DNA from 4 places in the Stenotrophomonas sp. YJH_SMC_106-19 genome. Region 1 is predicted to be linked to each of the others. Evidence: predicted binding sites of a transcription regulator. Region 1 holds the regulator's gene; each other region holds the start of a gene.

Region 1 (4,960 bases):
AGACAGATGCCAAGGGGAACCCGTTCCGTGCAGACCACCGACCACCCGCGTTCTCCCACCACCACCCCGCCGTCCCCGTCCCGTGACCACAGCATGAAAATCAAACGATTCGTCGCCGCCGACATGCGCTCGGCCATGAACTTGGTGCGCAAGGAACATGGTCCCGATGCTGTGATCCTGTCCAACCGCCGGATCGAGGAAGGCGTCGAGATCGTCGCCGCAGCCAACTATGACGAGAGCGCGGTGCAACGCGCGCTGGAAGCCTCGCGGCGCGACGTGGCTCCGCCGCCGCCGAAACCGCGCACCGCCGCGGATGCAGTGATCGCCGCGGTCACCCGCCGCCGCTCCACGACACCGGCCCAGCAGCCGGTGACCGCCACCACATCGGCCGTGGCCGCCCTCGCCCGCGCGGCCGTCGGTGCCACCGGCCGCACCCTGGACAGTGCGGACGAGATCGTGCCCACCCGCGGCAGTTCCGGCTTCGCTGCCACCCTGGCGCGTGCCACCGTCAACGATCCGGCACTGCCGGAGCAGATCTTCGCGCCGTTCGCGAGCGCCGTCGTGGCTCCCGCACCGGCGCCCGCCAACCGCGCCCGTTTCCTGATCGACCCGCCGCAGGACGAGCATCACGAATCCCCCGCGCCGGCAGTGCTGCCGCCGCCGCTGCCGATCACCGCTGCGGCCACGGCGCAGGCCGAGTCCGTGCACCCCGAGCCGCCGTACGCGCAGGACGTTGCCGAGACCACGCCAGCCCCTGCCGCTGCCGCTGAAGCGGAGACCGCGCCGGCCCCGGCGCCGCTCCTTGCCCCGGCGCCGGTACTGACGGTGGTTGCACAGGACGATGCCGAGATCCGCCAGCTGCGCCACGAAGTGGCCGGCATGCGCCAGGTCATCGAGCGCGAGATGAACCGCTTCACCGACGAGCGCCTGCGCGGCTGCCCGGTGCGGGCGACCGCCCTGGACCTGATGGACGAGTACGGATTCGATGCCGGGCTGGCCCGCGATGTGGTCATGCAGATACCGCTGGAAACCGAAGCCCACCGGGGCCGCGGGCTGATGCTGGGCCTGATCTCGCGCAGGCTGCCGATCGCGCCGGTCGATCCGCTGGAAGAAGGCGGCGTGATCGCTCTGGTCGGTCCAACCGGGGCCGGCAAGACCACCACCATCGCCAAGCTCGCCTCGCGCTTCGCCGAGAAGCACGCGCCGCGCGATGTGGCCCTGGTCACCACCGACACACTGCGCATCGGTGCCCGCGAGCAGCTGTACGGCTATGGCCGCCAGCTCGGCATCGCGGTGCATGAAGCCAACAGCGGTACCGACCTGGACCAGCTGCTGGAGCGGCTGAAGGACTACAAGCTGGTGCTGATCGATACCGCCGGCCTGGGCCCGCGTGACCGCGCCCTGGCCGCGCAGCTGCAGTGGCTGCGTGCCGCCCGCCAGGTCCGCACTCTGCTGGTGCTGCCGGCCAATACCAGCTTTGGCGACATGGACGAGGTGGTGCGCCGCTTCGGCGCGGCCAACCTGCAGGGCCTGGTGCTGAGCAAGCTGGATGAGACCGGCCGCTTCGGCAACGCCCTGTCAGTGGCGGTAGACCACGCGCTGCCGATCACCTGGGTGACCGATGGCCAGGACGTTCCGGACGACCTGCACCGGGCCAGCGCGGCCAATCTTGTACTTCGCCTTGAAGATTTGCGCCGAGCGGCCGATATGCCCTGCAACCCGGAGTTGAACCATGCCGTCGCGTGAGTACGCCAAGCTGACCAAGACCTTCCCGCTGTCGGCCACCCGCAGCGAGCCGCTCGGCCCTGTGCGCACCATCGCCGTGACCGGCGGCAAGGGCGGCGTCGGCAAGACCAACGTCTCGGCCAACCTGGCCGTGGCGCTGGCCGGCATGGGCAAGCGCACGCTGCTGCTCGACGCCGACCTGGGTCTGGCCAACATCGACGTGATCCTGGGGCTGAATCCCACCCACACCCTGGCGGATCTGGTCGCCGGCCGCTGCTCGCTGGAAGACGTGATCGTCGAAGGTCCGAACGGCGTGCTGGTGGTGCCGGCCGCGTCCGGTCGGCGGCACATGGCCGAGCTGGCCCCGGCCGAGCACATCGGCCTGGTGAACGTGTTCTCCGAACTGGAACGCGAGCTGGACATCATGGTGGTGGACACCGCCGCCGGCATCACCGACGGCGTGCTGACCTTCTGCCAGGCCGCACAGGACACGGTTGTCGTGGTCTGCGACGAACCGGCCTCGATCACAGACGCCTACGCACTGATCAAGGTGCTGTCGCGCGAGCGCGGCGTGGACCGCATCCAGGTGGTGGCCAACATGGTGCGCGACCCCAACGAGGGCCGCGTGCTGTATGAAAAGCTGACCCGGGTCTGCGAGAAGTTCCTTGCCGATGTCTCGCTGAACTACCTGGGCTGCGTGCCGCAGGATGACTGGCTGCGCCTGTCGGTGCAGCGCCAGCAGCCGGTGGTGAAGGCCTATCCATCCAGCCCGGCGGCGCTGGCGATCACCGAGATCGCCCGTCGCACCGCCCGCTGGCAGGCCCCCACCGAGCCACGCGGTGGCGTTGAATTCTTCCTCGAGCGCATCCTCAAGCAACGCGGGGTGGCAGCATGAAAGGCGCGGCCCAGTACAGGGAAGTCCAGCGCTCGGCGGCGACCGAGGTCATCGCCCAGCACTCGGACCTGGTGCGGCGCATCGCCCATCACCTGGCCGCACGCCTGCCGGCCAGCGTCGAAGTGGACGACCTGATCCAGGCCGGCATGATGGGCCTGATCGAAGCCTCGCGCAGCTACGACGCCGACCAGGGTGCCTCGTTCGAGACCTATGCCTCGATCCGCATCCGCGGCTCGATGATCGACGAGATCCGCCGCGGCGACTGGGTACCGCGCTCGGTGCATCGGCGCGCCCGCGATGCGGCCGCCACCATCCGCCGCCTGGAGCAGACCACGGGCCGTGCAGCCAGTGCCACCGAGGTGGCGGCGGCCATGGACATGCCACTGCCCGAATACCTGCGGCTGATGGAGGACGCCTCGCGCGGCCAGGTGCTGAGCCTGGAATCGCGCATCGAAGACCAGGGCGAACTGGACACCGTCGCCCAGGGCGGACCGACACCGCAGCAGGTCCTGGAACGTGGCGAGTTCGGCCGCGAACTGGGCAAGGCCATCGGCCATCTGCCCGAACGCGAACAGCTGGTGCTCTCGCTGTACTACGAGCAGGAGCTGAACCTGAAGGAGATCGGCGCGGTGCTCGGCGTGAGCGAATCGCGCGTCTGCCAGATCCACGGCCAGGCCGTGCTGCGCCTGCGCGGCCGGCTGAAGATCTTCGAGGCCGCGGATGCCGGGCTTGAAGAATGAACATGCCTGCGGCGGCCACGGCCACCGCGGGCGACTGAACAACAAAGGAACTCCGATTTGAACAAGAACATGCGCATCCTGATCGTCGACGACTTCTCGACCATGCGTCGCATCGTCAAGAATCTGCTGGGCGATCTGGGCTTCACCAACACCGCCGAAGCCGAGGACGGGCATGCTGCGCTGTCGATGCTGCAGAGCCAACCGTTCGACTTCGTGGTCACCGACTGGAACATGCCGGTGATGACCGGCATCGAACTGCTCAAGGCGATCCGCGCCGATGCCAAGCTCAAGACCCTGCCGGTGCTGATGGTCACCGCCGAGGCCAAGCGCGAGCAGATCATCGAAGCGGCGCAGAGCGGCGTGAACGGCTACATCATCAAGCCGTTCACCGCGCAGACGCTGGAAGAGAAACTGGGCAAGATCTTCGAACGCCTGGCGGCCAGCGCCTGATGGACGCCACGGTCGACAAGAACGCTCTCGCCCTGCGCCTGCAGGAAGCCCTCGACGCGCTCGAATCCGGCGACGAGAGCGCCTGGCGCCAGCGCATCGACGCCCTGGTGGCCGCACGCACGCAGCCGATGATGAGCGGCCTGTCACGGCTGGCCCGCGAACTGGGCCAGGCCCTGGGCGAACTGCCGACCGTCCCCAGCGAGGCGGGCGAGCTGGACGACGCCTGCGCGCGCCTGGACCATGTGGTGGCGATGACCGAACAGGCCACGCACCGCACCCTGGACCTGGCCGAAGAGTGCCGCAGCCTCACCGAACAGCTGCGCGCCGAAGGCCTCCAGCCGGGGCAGGATGCGCAGCTGGAACGCATCCGCCACAACCTGACCGAGATTGCCCTGACCCAGAGCTATCAGGACCTGACCGGACAGATCATCCGTCGCGTGGTCGGCATCGTCCGCCGCGTGCACGAAGGCTTTGGCGCGCTGGGCCTGCCACCGGAGCAGCATCGCACCGATCCGGCGCTGGCCGGACCGGCACTGAAGGGACTGGACCGCCACGCGGTCTCTCAGAACGACGCCGACGACCTGTTGTCGGACCTGGGACTGTAAGCATGAGCGCGGTATCCGACGACATCACCGCCGATTTCATCATCGAGGCACAGGAAATCCTGGATCGCCTCGGCGAACAGCTGGTGTCGCTGGAACAGGCGCCGCAGGACGCCGACCAGCTCAACGCCGTGTTCCGTGGCTATCACACGCTCAAGGGCGGCGCCGGCTTCCTCGGCATCACCGCCATGGTCGAGCTGTGCCATGCCGCCGAAGAGGCACTGGGCGCCGCCCGCGCTGGCCAAGCGGTGCTGCAGCCGCATCACTTCGATGCCGCACAGCAATCACTGGACTACCTGCAATCGATGCTGGATGCCGTGTCTTCCGGCAACGAACCCGGCTATGCCCCGCCGGACCTGATCGCCCAGTTCGACGTGCACGGCACTGCTGCGCCGGCTGCTGTCGCCCCCACAGCAGCCGCGCCCGCTGCCGGTGACCTGATCACCGACGACGAGTTCGAGGCCCTGCTCGATCAGCTGCACGGCAGCAACGCCCCCACCGCGGTGGCGACGCCGGCCAAGGCCGACGATGGCCTGATCAGCGAGGAT
Region 2 (4,960 bases), on a different contig from region 1:
GCTGCAGCGCCGCCAGCGCGAGCTGGCGGCCGGTGGCGAATCGCTGCGCATCCGCAGCGCGCTGGACGATGTCACCACCAACGTGATGATCGCCGACCGTGACCGCAACATCGTCTTCGTCAACCGTCCACTGCAGAAAATGCTGGCCGCCGCCGAAGCCGACCTGCGCCGTGACCTGCCACAGTTCAGCGCCGCCGACCTGCTGGGCCGCAACATCGACATCTTCCACCGCAATCCGGCCCACCAGGCCACCCTGCTCGACCGCCTCACCGGCACCTATCGCACGCAGATCCGCGTCGGCGGCCGGGCCCTGCAGCTGATCGTCAATCCGATCATCGGCGACGACGAACAGCGCCAGGGATTCGTGGTGGAGTGGGCCGACCGCACAGCCGAGATCGAGGTCGAAGAAGAACTCGGCCATATCGTCGATGCCGCCGCGCAGGGCGACTTCAGCGGCCGCGTAGGCACCGCCGGCAAGGAAGGCTTCTTCCTGCAGCTGGCGGAACGCCTCAACGGCCTGCTGGATGCCAACGCACGCAGCATCGAGCAGATCTCGCAGCTGCTGTCCTCGCTCTCGCGCGGCGACCTCACCGTGCAGATGCAGGGCGACTTCCACGGCGTTTACGCCCGCATCCGCGACGATGCCAACACCACCATCGCCGAGCTGACCCGCATCGTCGGCAGCATCCAGGCAGCCTCCAGCCGCCTCACCGGCGCCGCCGCCGGACTGGCGCAGGGCAACGGTCACCTGGCCAGCCGCACCGAACAGCAGGCGGCCAGCCTGGAGGAAACCGCCGCCACCATGGAGGAGTTGACCGCGACCGTGCGCCAGAACGCGGGACATGCGCGGCAGGCCAACCAGCTGGCCACCGATGCGGCCGACATCGCCGGCGAAGGGCGCACGGTCGTCGGCCAGGTGGTCACCACCATGTCCGCCATTGAAGCCTCCTCGAAGAAGATCGCCGAGATCATCAGCGTCATCGACGGCATCGCCTTCCAGACCAACATCCTGGCCCTCAATGCGGCGGTCGAAGCCGCCCGTGCCGGTGAGCAGGGCCGCGGCTTTGCCGTGGTCGCCAGCGAAGTGCGCACCCTCGCCCAACGCTCGGCGGGTGCTGCCAAGGAGATCAAGGGCCTGATCGACGCCTCTGTCGGCAAGGTCAGCGATGGCGCCGCACTGGTGCAACAGGCCGGCAGCACCATGCAGCGGGTCGTGGCCGCGGTGCAGCAGGTGAACCAGATCATGGGCGAGATCTCCTCCGCCTCGCAGGAACAGAGCATGGGCATCGAGCAGGTGAACCAGAGCATCGCGCAGATGGACGCCAGCACCCGCCAGAACGCCACGCTGGTGGAGGCGTCCACCGCCGCCACCCACGGCATGGCCGAACAGGCACAGCTGCTGGCGGCCGCGGTAGCGCGCTTCCACCTGCACGGAGGGGACGACAATCCGGCGGTGATGCAGCGTGTGCGGCAGATCGCCGGTATCGAGGAATGATGCCTTCGGCCCATTCCTTCGATCCCGGCCCGGCCGATGGAAGGTGATGAAACTCACACTTCATAATCCGGCGCGGTGGCCGATATCCCCATCGAGCCACGCGCCGGCGCGCGCAGGCGCCCGCCCCTGACCACAGATTCCATGTCCGACGGCAACGACACAGCAGTGCACGATGTCCATGCGGCCGACGCCGCGGATGAACGCTTCCTGGTCCGTAATCCGCGCCAGCTGCGGCAGCTGCTGCGCTCGCTGATCGAGCAGCGCTCCCTGATAAACGCGCATATCGACGGCCGCGATCGCTCGTTCCCGACCGCGCTGTTGGAACTGGACGAAGACGAGGACGTGCTGCTGATCGATGGCAGCCCGCAGGAGGCGTCCAACCGGGCAGCCGAGCAGGCCGATCATGTGCTGTGTTTCGCCCAGCTTGAGCGCGTGCTGGTGCGCTTCCGTCTGCAGGGGCTGCAGCGCGTGGACAACGACGGCCACGTCGCCTTCCGCGCTGCGCTGCCAGAGGAACTGATGCATCTGCAGCGGCGCGAACTGTACCGGCTGGAGACCCCCATCACCGACTCGCCCCAGCTGCTGCTGCCGGCTGCGGACGGACGCCCCGAGGCGTTGTCGATGCGCGTGGTGGACATCAGCGGCGGAGGCCTTGCCGTCGCGGTGCCCAGCGACTGCGCCGTGTTCGGCCTGCAGCAGCGCTACGCGGCGGTGCTGTCGCTGTCGGATGGGCCGGATCTGGATATCGAACTGGTGGTCTGCAACCTGCTGCCGCAGCGCCAGCCCAACGGTACCGAAATCAAGCGCGTGGGGATGCGCTTCGACAGCCTGCCTCGCGGTGGCGACAGCGCCATCCAGCGCTACATCTTCCGGATCGACCGCCAGCGCAAGGCACGCCGGAACGGAGAGATGTAGCTGGCGCCGGCCGTGGCCTGGCGCCATCCGGTCCTCACCAGACGGGAATGTCCTGTCACGGCCCTGCCTAAAGTCCCCCCGCGCGGGGCCGATATCGAGCCTGACACCGGGACTTCCGGCAGAACCAGGACCCCTCGATGAACGACCAGACCCGCTCCGCCGCCAGCGCCGGCGGCGAATTCCTCAGCTTCACGCTCGGCGCCGAGCATTACGGCGTGGATATCCTCAAGGTGCAGGAAATCCGCGGCTACGATGCCGTCACCCGGGTGCCGGACGCACCGGATTACATCAAGGGCGTAATCAACCTGCGCGGAACCATCGTGCCGGTGATCGACCTGCGCCTGAAGCTGCGCCTGGAGAACGCGCGCTACGACGCCTTTACCGTGATGATCGTGCTCAATGTCGATGACCGTGTGGTCGGCATCGTGGTGGACAGCGTCTCGGACGTCATCCCGCTGTCGTCCGAACAGATCCGCCCGACCCCTGAATTCGGCGCTGCGGTCGATACCCGGTTCATCTCGGGCATCGGCACCCAGGACGACCGCATGCTGATCCTGCTGGACATCGAGACCCTGCTGGACAGCGCGGACATGGGCCAGCCGGCCCTGCTCGAGGACGCCGCCGCCTGAGTCTGCGTACCGCTTCACGTTGCTGTCACGAAACCCTTCAGTTCCCTGCGGCGGTGCCGATAGGGGGACAGAGGCCGGCCGCGCGGGAACGCGTACCACCGGCAAAAAACCATCACCCTCCCGGAGAACCACCCCGATGAAGTCCCTGCTCGCGCTCGTTTCGGCTGCCGCCCTGGCCACCACCGCGTCGTCCGCCCTCGCCCAGTCCTCGGACATGATCCCGCCGGAACTGGCCCCGCGCTCGGTGGGCAAGGACGGCATGGTCTGCGGCAAGGTCGAGAAGGCCCGCTTCGCCGAAGGTTCCGAAGGCCAGCCGACGTTCCTGTACATGGGCGGCGCCTTCCCGCGCCACACCTTCTCGGCGCGCATCGCCGGTGAAAACCGCAGCAAGTTCTCGTTCCCGCTGGAAACGCTGGAAGGCAAGACCGTGTGCGTGATCGGCAAGATCCAGCGCGATGCCTCGCGCGCCGAGATCGAAGTCAGCTCGCCGGCCGGCCTGAAGCTGGCCAACATCAAGTAATCCGCTGTCCGTCGCAGTCACGCCGGTCCTGGTGCCGGCGTGGCCGCCGCCGCAACCGGGCCCGATGCCCGTGCGCGTCTGCCTTAGGAGATCGCAACGCCCATGCCTTGGATCAACAACCTGAAACTGATGCCGAAGCTGATGGTGACCTTCGGCGTCATCCTGCTGGTGATGCTGCTGCAGGGCATCGTCGCCTATCGTGGCCTGCATTCGCTGAACAACGTCACCACCGAGTTGGCCGGTTCGCGCATGGAAAGCATCCGCCTGGCCGGCGAGATGCGCGGCATGCTCGGCGAGTACCGCAACAGTGCCTACCAGCAGCTGATCCGTGCCAGCGATGACGTCAAGGCCGACGCGCGCAAGCAGGCTGCCGCGCTGCGTACCAGCATGGACAGTTCCATCAAGGACTATCCGAAGCTGGTGGACAACGCCCAGCAGAAGAAGCTGTTCGACACCTTCGCCAAGGACTGGAAGGACGCCCTGGCCTCCTACGACAGCGTCACCGAGATGCTGGAACTGGACCTGCCGGACGACGCCATCGATACCTTCGTCGGCGAGACCCGCACCAAGCACCGCAAGGCCGCCGCGGCGCTGGAAGCCCTGATTGCCGAAGACAACCGCCTCGCACGCGCCTCGCGCGAACAGGCCGAATCCACCTATGCCGCTTCGTCCGTCCTGACCGTGATCGCCCTGCTGGGTGGCGCCGCGCTCGGCCTGGTGCTGGTGTGGCTGTTCGCCCGCGCCCTCGTCGGCAGCGTGCGTGGTGCCGTCTCGGTGGCCAATGATGTCGCCGGCGGCAAGCTCGACGGTCACATCGATGTCAGCCGCCAGGATGAAGTGGGCGAACTGATGCAGGCCATGCAGCGCATGCAGCGTGATCTGCGTGAGCGCATCGAGACCGACCAGGCCATCGCCCGTGAGAACCTGCGCATCCGGACCGCGCTGGATTACAGTTCGACCGGCGTCTACCTGACCGATGCCAACAACACCATCGTCTACAGCAACCGTGCCCTGCAGCAGACGTTGAGCCAGTACCAGGACGATGTGCGCCGCGACCTGCCTGACTTCGATGCGCAGGACTCGCTGATCGGCAAGCCGGTCACGGTGCTGGAACACCGTGGCGAGATGGACCCGTCCCTGCTGGCGAACCTCAAGCAGCACGGCGTGGCCCGTCGCCCGATGCAGTACGGCGATGCCCAGTTCGCCCAGGTCGTGTCGACCATCCGCAACGAGGACGGCGACACCGTCGGCTGCGTGGTGGAATGGCGTGACCGTACCCAGGAAGCGCAGGTCGAGGCCGAAGTGGCCCGGGTGATCGCCCGCGCCGCCGCCGGCGATCTGTCCGGCCGGATCGAAACCAGCGACAAGGAAGGCTTCTTCCTGCAGCTGGCCCAGCAGATC
Region 3 (4,960 bases), on a different contig from region 1:
GCGCAGCTGTATGCCGGCTGGAGCGTTGGGCGCGGTTATGCACTGGCGCAGTTCGGCACAGGGCGGTTCACCCGCGAACTGGACCGGCAGCTGCTGCTGGGTGCAGGTGCCTACGGCGTTTCCGCGCGCTACGGCGGTCGGTTCAGCAGCGCCAGTGTCGAAAGCGGCTATCGCTTCGGCACCGTCGGCGCGTCGTTGACACCGTATGTCGGTGCCAGTGCCACGCGGGTGGATACCGCGGCGTTCAACGAGCGCGGCGGCTTCGGTTTCGGCCTGCGGGGTGAAGCCAATCGTGCGCAGCGCAGTCAACTGCTGGCGGGGCTGCGCGGCGAGCGCGGCTGGGGACGCTGGACGCTGCGCGGGCACGCCGAATGGCAGCAGCGCCTTCAGGGCGGCGCCGGGGAGTGGCAGGCCAGCTTCGTCGGTGTCGACGCGTGGGCACCGTTGCCCGGTGCCGACTCATCGCGTGGCAGCGCGCTGCTCGGGCTTGCGCTGGAGTCGTGGTGGGGACGGAGTGGCCGTCTGAGCCTGGGCATCGATCAGCGTGTCGGCGGTGATGACGCACGGCAAGCGGCGCTGCGTTACAGCGCCGGGTTCTGATCCATCATGGGGTTGCCGGCGCCCGGAGGGGCGCCGTGCCGAGGCCCGGCAGGGGCGGTCAACCGCCGCGCAGATTGCCCAGGCGCGGGGTGCTGCGGCCCAGCGGCATCTTCAGCTTGCCGATCGCCAGGATGCGGCTCTCGGCGATTCGGTCGGCCGCACGTTGCGGCGCGATGTTCTCGCGCTGCGACAGTTCAAAGATGCGTGTCAGGTTGTGGTAGATGCTGCGGATCAGGCGCATCGCGCGCTCGCGGTTGTAGCCATCGATCTCCAGCGACACGTTCATCACGCCACCGGCATTGACCGCGTAATCGGGTGCGTACAGGATGCCGCGCGCGTGCAGTTCATCGCCGATTTCCAGGCTGGACAGCTGGTTGTTGGCGGTGCCACAGATGATCTTGGCCTTGATCCGCGGCAGGGTGTCGGCATTGATCGAGCCTTCCAGCGCGCACGGCGCGAAGACGTCGGCATTCACTTCGTGGATCTCGTCCGGCTTCACTGCTTCGGCGCCGAAATCGCTGACTGCGCGATCGACCAGAGCCGCGTCCAGGTCGGTGACATACAGCTTCGCGCCGCGGTCGCGCAGCAGCTTGACCAGTTCCATGCCGATGTGGCCCAGGCCCTGCACTGCGATGCTGGTCTTGCCCACTTCCTCGTGGCCGAACTTGAAACGCATCGACGCCATCAACGCCTGCAGCGCGCCGTAGGCGGTGAACGGTGCGGGATCTCCGGAGCCGCCATGCACCTGGTGGACGCCGGTCACGAACTGGCTTTCCAGGTAGATGTTCTCCATGTCGTTGACGTCGGTACCGACGTCTTCGGCGGTGATGTAGCGGCCACCCAGCGAATCGACATAGCGACCGAAGGCGCGGAACAGGACTTCGGTCTTGTCCGCTTTCGGATCGCCGATGATCACCGCCTTGCCGCCACCGACATTGAGGCCGGCCAGCGCATTCTTGTAGGTCATCGTCCGGCTCAGCCGCAGCACGTCGGCCAGCGCTTCGTCGGTGCTGGCATAGGGACGCATGCGCACGCCGCCCAGGGCCGGGCCCAGGGTGGTGTTGTGGATGGCGATGATCGCCTTCAGGCCGGCGTCATGGCTGTGGCAGAACACCACCTGTTCGTGGCCGGTGGTGGCGAGGGTTTCGAATAGCATGGCGTCTCCGATGGTGCGAACGGCGGCGAACTGCAGCGAACGACCAGTGAACGGTAGGGTCCCAAAACAAAAAAAGCGACGTCGTCGGTGCAGGGGGACGGGTCGCGCGGCGCCATTCTAGTCCATTCCCCGAGTGTCTGCCGTCGACGTCGACGGGCACTGCGGGTTAAAGAAGATGAAAGCGCGGCCGATGCTGCGTCGATGGCCAGTGGCCGGATCGTGTGAAGAGACAGAGACGGGCCATGGCGAGCGCAGTACGACATCGACAGGATCACGGCCGGTGACGCTGGCCTGGGCACGCAGGGTACGCGGCTGGCTTGCGTCGCTGACCGGCGCGGCGCCGTCGCGTCTGTCGGCGGGGCCGCGTCAGGCGGTGGCCGCTGCGGCTGCCCGCCTGCAGGGAGACCCAGTGCCCCCGGGAGAGATCGCCGCGCAGCTGCAGCGTGGCCTGCACGCGCTGGCGCTGTACCCGCGACTGGCGGGCGAGCCCGGCCCTGTCGATGCCGCCAGCGCCGGACTGGCGCAGGCGGTGGCGGACGCGCTGCAGGATCGCGACTGGGCGACGCGGCAGCTGCCGCGCCGGCCGCAGCTGCTGCCGCAGCTGATCCAGACCGTCAACGATGATGCCGCCTCGGCACGGGTGATGGCGGCGATCATCGGCCAGGATCCGGTACTCACGGGCAACCTGCTGCGTATCGCCAACAGTCCCGCGTACAAGGTGCACGAACGCCCGGTCGAGAGCCTGCAGCGGGCGGTGACCCTGGTCGGCACGGAAGGCGTGCGGCAGATCATCAGTGCGGTGCTGGTGCAGCCGGTGATGCAGGTTCAGTGCGAGCGGTTCCCGCAGTTCAGCACGATCACCTGGGAGCACGCCCTGCTGGCATCGCGTGCTGCTGCCGACCACGCACGCAGCGTGAACTCCGGCGATGCCTTCGCTGCGCAGTGGCTGGGCCTGGTGCAGGGACTCGGTGCGGCGCTGGTGATGCGCCAGCTGCTGCAGGAAGCCCAGGCGCGCGGCGAGGACGTGCAGCCGGCCCTGGCTCTGCAGCTGCTGCAGCAGTGGTCGTTGCCGCTGGCACAGCGGGTGGCCGCCGCCTGGGAGCTGCCCGACCCGGTACACCAGACCCTGGCGGCCGACGCCTCGGGCCCTCTGTCCGACAGCCTGCGGCTGGGCAGCGCAGCGGCGGCGGCGAGCCTGCTGTGCCGGCATGGCCACTCCACCCAGGGCCGCATGCTGGCCCTGCTGGAGCAGCTGCCGTCGGCTCCGCCCCATGCGCTTCGCTGGATCTGGCGGCGCCTGCATGGTCGCAGCGTGGAAACACTGGACGACGCCCCGCATGAAGGCGAGGCCAGGGCACACTGAGCGCTACAGCTGCGATTCCACCGGCAGCCAGCTGATGATCCGCGACAGCCAGCGCTGGCGCCGCGTAGCACCTGGCTCGTCCTCCACCCAGCGCGGCGGAGGCTCACGCTCCAGCCAGCGCAGCCGATCGCGGTTGTCCACTGCCAGCCACCAGCTGTGCCTGGCGTCGGCCAGGCGCAGGTACTCGTCGCGCAGCTGCGCGCCCAGCACGGGATCGTCGAACAGCACCCCCATTTCGGTGTTGAGATAGGCCGAGCGCGGGTCGAGGTTGAAGGAACCGACGAAGCCACGGTGGTCGTCCACCAGGAAGGCCTTGGTGTGCAGGCTGGCCCCGCTGCTGCCGAACAGGCCTGCATCGCCCGCCTGGCCCTGTGCCTTCAGCTCATACAGGTGCACGCCGGCGTTCAGCAGGGGCACGCGGTAGCCCATGTAGCCGCCGTGCACGGCCGCAACGTCGTTGGCGGCAAGGGAGTTGGTCACTATGCCCACGTGCACGCCGCGCGACGCCATTGCCGAGAGCCCGTCCAGGCCCTCGTTGCCCGGCACGAAGTAGGGCGAAATCAACAAGGCCTTGCTGCGCGCAGACTCCAGTTCACCGATCAGCCCGGTAACGAGCCAGCTGCCGCGGTCGTCGTTGCGGTGTTTCATCGGCGGATCCGAGACGATGCGCACGGTGCTGCTCCAGTGCAGCGGCTCGGGGCTGGGACGCTGCCGATGGCGTGATTCGGCCACGCGCGCAAGATAGGGCCGGGCAGCATCGCGCTGCGCTTCATGGTCGGACTCACGCACCAGAAGGCGAAGCTGCGCGTCGGTATGGAAGGCCAGCGCGGAGACCGGAATCGCCGCCGGGCTGTTCCAGTAGTCGTCGAATATCCGGTTCGCCTGTGCAACGGCAGGGCCGGCGACCAGCAGGTCCAGGTCCTGGAAGTTCACATCCGTGCGCGCGCTGAAATACTCCTCGCCGATGTTGCGGCCACCGACGATGGCAACACGGCCATCGGCGATCCAGCTCTTGTTGTGCATGCGGTGGTTCACGCTGAAGAAGCGCTGCACCATCTCCACCATGCGCAGGATGCCGCTGCGGTTGCGGAACGGATTGTAGAGCCGGATCTCGATGTTCGGATGCCGGTCCAGCGCCATCATCAGCGCGTCCTTGTCCTTGGCATTCATGTCGTCCAGCAGGATGCGCACGCGCACCCCGCGCTCGGCGGCGTCATGCAGCGCTCTGGCCATCAGGTGACCGATCAGGTCGTCGTGCCAGATGTAGTACTGCAGGTCCAGACTGCGCCCGGCCTGCGCGGTGATCATCGCGCGCGCCGCGAATGCATCCATGCCATCGCCGAGGAAGGCCACGCCGGATTGCCCGGGGTGCGCCTCCTGCAGCGGCACGACCTGCTGGTCGATGCGGGTCTGCGCCGGTTGCAGCGGCAGTACGTGCGACGGCTCACCGTGCGCCTGTGGCGTCAGGTGGTCGGCCAGCAGCAGTCCGGACAGGACCAGCAGCAGGAGGATGGCGAAGATGATCGCAACGACGCGCAACAGGCGTCGCCACACAGGCGCAGGCGGGCTCATGGCCCCATGCTAGTGGATCGGCGTGCCGCGCGGCGGCGCGCGTCAGAACCGTTCGTCGCTGCCCACGTAGCGCCACTGTCCCGGCGGCAGCGGGCCCAGTGCCACCCGGCCGATGCGCAGGCGGCGCAGGGCGGTGACCTGCAGGCCAGCGGCAGCCACCGCGGTCTTCAGGCCCTTGGCCGTCAGCCCCTTGCCGGCGAAGCGCAGCCGCTGCTCGCTCTGCCAGCTCACCTTGGCCCCGCCCGACTCCTGCTGCAGCCGGGCCAGCA
Region 4 (4,960 bases), on a different contig from region 1:
ATAGGCATGGTCGGCCCCCATCGCGGCAAGGCCCCAGTCGGCATTGAACTCGTCGCTGTGCCAACTGGCGGCATCGCCCGCGTTGCCCAGGACCGGGGTGGACGTGGCCTGCGCCGAAGGACCAACGGTTGCGTCCGTCTGTGCATGGCCCGGCTGGGCCCACGCCGCCTGCAGCTGGCGCTGCTGCTGCCAGGCATCGAGTGAATCGGAGGCCATCGCCGGCAGGGCGGCTGCCAGTAGCAGGGAGCTGGCCACCGCGAGTGCCAGCGGGCGTTGCAAGGGGGAACGGGAGCGGGACGAACGGCCATGCAGCGGGTGATTCATCAGGCAAACTTCCTTGATTGACGGTCTACCCAGCCGCTAACTGTCCTGAATGCGTTTCACCCCCAGCGATGTGACGGGAATTTTGTTAACGCGTTAATGTTTCGTGACGGAAGCCACACTTTTCGCACCCTGCCGCATCAGTCTGTGCACGCGTCCCTGAAGATTGACGGTGTGCCGGCCGGTCGCGCAGTTTCGTTTTTGCCCCTCATTGAACAGGAACGTCATGGCTGTCAGACGCATCGTCGCCAACATCGCCACGCCCGATCCGGCGCGCGCCGCCGCGTTCTACGGTGGCATCCTCGGCATGCCGGTGGTGATGGATCATGGCTGGATCGTCACCTGCGCCGGGCAGGACACTGCACCTGCGCAGCTCAGTTTCGCCAGCGAGGGCGGATCGGGTACGCCGGTGCCGGACCTGTCGATCGAGGTGGACGATCTGGATGACGTCCTGCAACGGATCCGCAGCGCCGGCATCGACGTCGTGTATGGCCCCGTCGAGGAGCCATGGGGCGTGCGCCGGTTCTACGTACGGGACCCGTTCGGACGCCTGCTGAACCTCCTCAGCCACGGCTGAGGCGCGTCGCTCAGTCCTGCTGACCCGGTTCGTCGCGGCCCTGTGGACCTTGATCGGACTGCTGGCGCTGCTGTTGTGCGCGGGCGTGGCGTGCATGCCCGCCTTCGCGACCGATCGCGGCCATATGCTGGCGATCGCGGCTGATGGCTTCGCCTCCTTTGCGGCCGGCAATGCGCGCCTCGGCGGGACTGAATTCATGGGCGTTGCCGGAGGCATGGGCGGCGCGCCCACCCTTGGCGGCGATCGCGCGCTGCATGCGCTGGTCCATCGACGCGAACCCGCGGTTGCTGCTGGCCATAGGGGATCTCTCTCGGCGTGGCGGAGCCTCATGCTTGCCGACGGCAGGCTAACGGTACGTCCGCAGATGGCGCGTGGTCTTCACGTTCTGCCTGCCTGTCGTTGACGCTGCACTTGCGCAGCGCCGCTATCGCTCTGGACACAGGCCACGCCTAGAATCGGTTCATCCCGGTAGCTCCCGGGCGCTGTTGAGTGAATGGACTCAATGAAGATTCTGTTGACCGGAAGTTCCGGGCGGATCGGGCGCGCGATCTTCGGCGCGTTGGCGGCCACCCATGAAGTCATCGGGCTGGATCGCAGCCCGTTCGCCACCACACGCATCATTGCCGATGTCACCAACACGAAGGCACTGGAGCGTGCCGTGCGCGGCGTGGATGCGGTGATCCACACCGCTGCGCTGCATGCACCGCATGTCGGGCTGGTGCCGGACACGGTGTTCCAGCAGATCAACGTGGAGGCGACCGCGCAGCTGCTGCGGCTGGCGCGTGACGCCGGCGTCGGACGCTTTGTGTTGACCAGCACCACCGCCCTGTATGGCCATGCCGTGGTGGCAGGCGGTTGTCGCTGGATCGACGAAGACACTGAACCCCTGCCCAGGACCATCTACCACCGCACCAAGCTGCAGGCCGAGGCGCTGGCCGAAGCCGCGGCATCGGAGGCGTTCGCCGTGCGCGTGCTGCGCATGGGCCGCTGCTTCCCCGAGCCTCCCGAGCGCATGGCGATGTTCCGCCTGCACCGGGGCCTGGATGCACGCGATGTGGCCAGCGCGCATGCCGCGCTGCTGCACAACGGGGGCGCACCGTTCCAGCGCTACATCGCCTGCGCGCCGACCCCCTTCCGGCGCGAGGACTGCCTGGAACTGGCCACCCAGCCACGCCGGGTGCTGGCGCGGCGCGCACCGCAGCTGCTGGCCGAGTTCGAGCGCCGCGGCTGGCCACTGCCGCTGAGCATCGACCGCGTGTACGACGGCAGCCGTGCGGTTGCGGTGCTGGGCTGGCAGCCGCGCTACGGTCCGGACGATGTACTGCAGCAGTACGCGGCAGGCAGCATCGAAGTGCTGCCACGCACGCAGTGGTTGAAGGACCGGGTGGTCGAGTAGGTTCGCCGCACGTATGAGCCATCCCAAACTGAGTGCATTCAGCTTGACGCAGGGCAACGGCTCAACCCCGCCGCGGAACGGCCGCTAACCCGGTGCGCCCTTGCGGTGCCGGGCATCGCCCGGCTCAGACAGGTCGCCGCGCGAGGGATCGCGCACCAGCGCGGCGCCAACGCGGTGCCGGATGTCCTGACCTGCCTTGCGGACCCTCCCATGCCGTCTTCCCGCTCCGCCGCTGCCCGTCGTCCGGGCAGCATCGCCCACAAGCTGATGCTGGGCACCGCTGCCATAGCGCTGTTGTGCTTCGGCCTGACCGCCTTTCTGATCTACCGCCAGGCCAGTGCCAGCCTGATCAACGCGTCGCGGCAGACCATGGCCAGCGAGGCGCATGCCGAAGCGCGCCAGGTTGCGGCCGATCTGGGCACCGCCTTCGCCAGCAACGATGCCATGGTCGAGGCCGTCCTGGCCCAGCGCGCGCGGGGCGACCAGCCTGATCGTGCCAGCCTGGCGGCCGTGCTCGGCGAACAGCTGCGCGCGCACCCGGAGTGGCTGGGCAAGAGCACCATGTGGGAGGCCGATGCCTTCGATGGCAAGGACGCGGAGTTCGTCAACAGCGAGGCACATGACGCCACCGGTCGCTACATGAGCTACTGGGCCTGGCAGGACGGCAAGCCGCAGCAGTCGGTGATGACCGACTACACCGAAACCGCCAGCGGGTCCGGTGACTGGTACATGGGGCCGAGTCGCGACAAGCTGCCCAAGGTGAGCGAGCCCTATGCCTATGAGATCGCCGGCCAGAAGGTGCTGATGAGCACCCTGAGCACGCCCATCGTGGAGAACGGCACGTTCCTCGGCGTGTTCACCGTCGATTTCTCGCTGGCGGCGCTGCAGAAGCATCTGGCGACGCTTGCGCCGATGGGAGCAGGCCGCGTTGAACTGCTTTCGCCCAAGGGCGTAGTCCTGGCTTCGGCCGACGCCGCCGAGATCGGCAAGCCGCGCACCGATGCCTTCACCCGCGACATGCTGGCCGGAATCGCGGCCGACAGGACCGTCGAAGCGTTCGAGCCGGATGGCGCCGGCAATGTGCGCCTGTACGTGCCACTGCGGGTTGGCGATGCCCCGCAGCGCTTCGCGCTGGGTGTGGTGGTGCCGCATGCCATTATCGTGGCCGAGGCTCGCCAGCTGCTGTGGCTGACGCTGCTGGTCGGCGTGCTGGCCGCGCTGACATTGAGCGCCGGTGTCTACCTGCTGCTGCGTCACCTGGCGATCCGGCCGCTGGCGCAGGCGGTACGCATTGCAGGTGACGTGGCGGCGGGCAAGCTGGACACCGCGCTGCCGGCGCGCGGCAACGATGAGGTCGGGCGCCTGCTCGAGGCGATGCAGGGCATGCGGGGACAGCTGCAGGCGGTGATGGCGGCGCAGGCGGAGATGGCACGCCGCCATGATGCGGGCGAGCTCAGTTACCGGATGGACGCGGCGGCCTTCCCGGGGGAGTACGGTCGCATGGTGGCCGACAGCAATCAGCTGGTGGCGTCCAGCAATGCGGTCACCCAGCGGCTGGTGGACGTGATGCAGCGCTACGCGGTGGGCGATCTGAGCGTGGACATGGAGCCGCTGCCGGGCGAGAAGGCGGTGTTCACCGCCGCCATGGCCACCACCAAGAGCAACCTGGCGGCGATCAACGAGCAGATCCAGCAGCTGGCCGCCGCTGCTGCCGCCGGCGACTTTGCCGTGCGTGGTGACAGTGAGCGGTTCGAGCACGATTTCCGCCGCATGGTGACCACGCTGAACGCGATGATGCAGGCCAGCGACCACAACCTCGCGGCGCTTTCCACGCTGCTGCGCGCCATCGCCGCCGGCGATCTCAGTGCACGCATGCAGGGCGACTTCCATGGTGTGTTCGCGGTGATGCGCGACGATGCCAACAGCACCGCGCAACAGCTGACCCATATCGTCGGCCAGATCCAGCAGTCAGCGGCGAGCATCCGCCTGGCGGCCGGCGAGATCGCCGCGGGCAACAGCGATCTGTCGCGTCGCACCGAACTGCAGGCGGCCAACCTGGAAGAAACGGCAGCGTCGATGGAGGAGTTGACCTCCACCGTGCGCCAGAATGCCGATCATGCCCTGCAGGCGAACACGTTGGCCGCATCGGCGGCGGACGTGGCCAGCGAAGGCGGAAAGGTGGTCGGCCAGGTGGTACAGACCATGCAGCAGATCGAAACCTCATCGCAGCGCATCGCCGAGATCATCTCGGTGATCGACGGCATCGCCTTCCAGACCAACATCCTGGCCCTTAACGCCGCCGTTGAGGCCGCGCGTGCGGGCGAGCAGGGACGCGGCTTCGCCGTGGTGGCCAGCGAAGTGCGCGCGCTGGCCCAGCGCTCGGCCGCAGCGGCGAAGGAAATCAAGGGACTGATCGACGCATCGGTGGCCCAGGTCGGCAGCGGTGCGCAGCTGGTGCACCGCGCAGGCAACACCATGCAGGAGATCGTCGGCCAGGTCGGGCGGGTCAACGAGATCATGGCCGAGATCTCGGCCGCCTCACGCGAGCAGTCGGCCGGCATCGAGCAGGTCAACCAGACCGTGGTGCAGATGGATGAAACCACCCAGCAGAATGCGGCGCTGGTGGAAGAGGCCAGTGCTGCCGCGCGCGCGATGGAAGAGCAGGC

What was found. The regulator FliA, encoded in region 1, starts transcription of late flagellar genes. The targets are predictions, from matches to a motif close to TAAAGTTTNNCNNNCNNNGGCCGATAA.
Region 2: AC5P5M_RS18310 (chemotaxis protein CheW) is a predicted target of FliA. The motif match lies at 2,479-2,505, and genes of this name have one in related genera.
Region 3: AC5P5M_RS02640 (HDOD domain-containing protein) is a predicted target of FliA. The motif match lies at 1,924-1,950, and genes of this name have one in related genera.
Region 4: AC5P5M_RS05455 (methyl-accepting chemotaxis protein) is a predicted target of FliA. The motif match lies at 2,356-2,382, and genes of this name have one in related genera.

What each region holds. Positions count from the first base shown of each region.
Region 1 is NZ_JCAFRQ010000010.1:26,859-31,818, forward strand. Features, by position in the region: gene flhF (flagellar biosynthesis GTPase FlhF) at 94-1,746, shown strand; gene AC5P5M_RS18225 (MinD/ParA family ATP-binding protein) at 1,733-2,620, shown strand; gene AC5P5M_RS18230 (RNA polymerase sigma factor FliA) at 2,617-3,360, shown strand; gene cheY (chemotaxis response regulator CheY) at 3,418-3,810, shown strand; gene AC5P5M_RS18240 (protein phosphatase CheZ) at 3,810-4,415, shown strand; gene AC5P5M_RS18245 (chemotaxis protein CheA) at 4,418-4,960, shown strand, end outside.
Region 2 is NZ_JCAFRQ010000011.1:2,090-7,049, forward strand. Features, by position in the region: gene AC5P5M_RS18300 (methyl-accepting chemotaxis protein) at 1-1,495, shown strand, start outside; gene AC5P5M_RS18305 (flagellar brake protein) at 1,637-2,410, shown strand; gene AC5P5M_RS18310 (chemotaxis protein CheW) at 2,548-3,039, shown strand; gene AC5P5M_RS18315 (hypothetical protein) at 3,176-3,559, shown strand; partial or broken gene AC5P5M_RS18320 (methyl-accepting chemotaxis protein) at 3,662-4,960, shown strand, end outside.
Region 3 is NZ_JCAFRQ010000001.1:570,058-575,017, reverse strand. Features, by position in the region: gene AC5P5M_RS02650 (S8 family serine peptidase) at 1-600, shown strand, start outside; gene AC5P5M_RS02645 (Glu/Leu/Phe/Val dehydrogenase dimerization domain-containing protein) at 659-1,756, opposite strand; gene AC5P5M_RS02640 (HDOD domain-containing protein) at 2,037-3,119, shown strand; gene AC5P5M_RS02635 (phospholipase D family protein) at 3,123-4,691, opposite strand; gene AC5P5M_RS02630 (RNA pseudouridine synthase) at 4,734-4,960, opposite strand, start outside.
Region 4 is NZ_JCAFRQ010000001.1:1,230,032-1,234,991, reverse strand. Features, by position in the region: gene AC5P5M_RS05475 (autotransporter domain-containing protein) at 1-324, opposite strand, end outside; gene AC5P5M_RS05470 (VOC family protein) at 548-898, shown strand; gene AC5P5M_RS05465 (hypothetical protein) at 909-1,196, opposite strand; gene AC5P5M_RS05460 (NAD-dependent epimerase/dehydratase family protein) at 1,401-2,294, shown strand; gene AC5P5M_RS05455 (methyl-accepting chemotaxis protein) at 2,505-4,960, shown strand, end outside.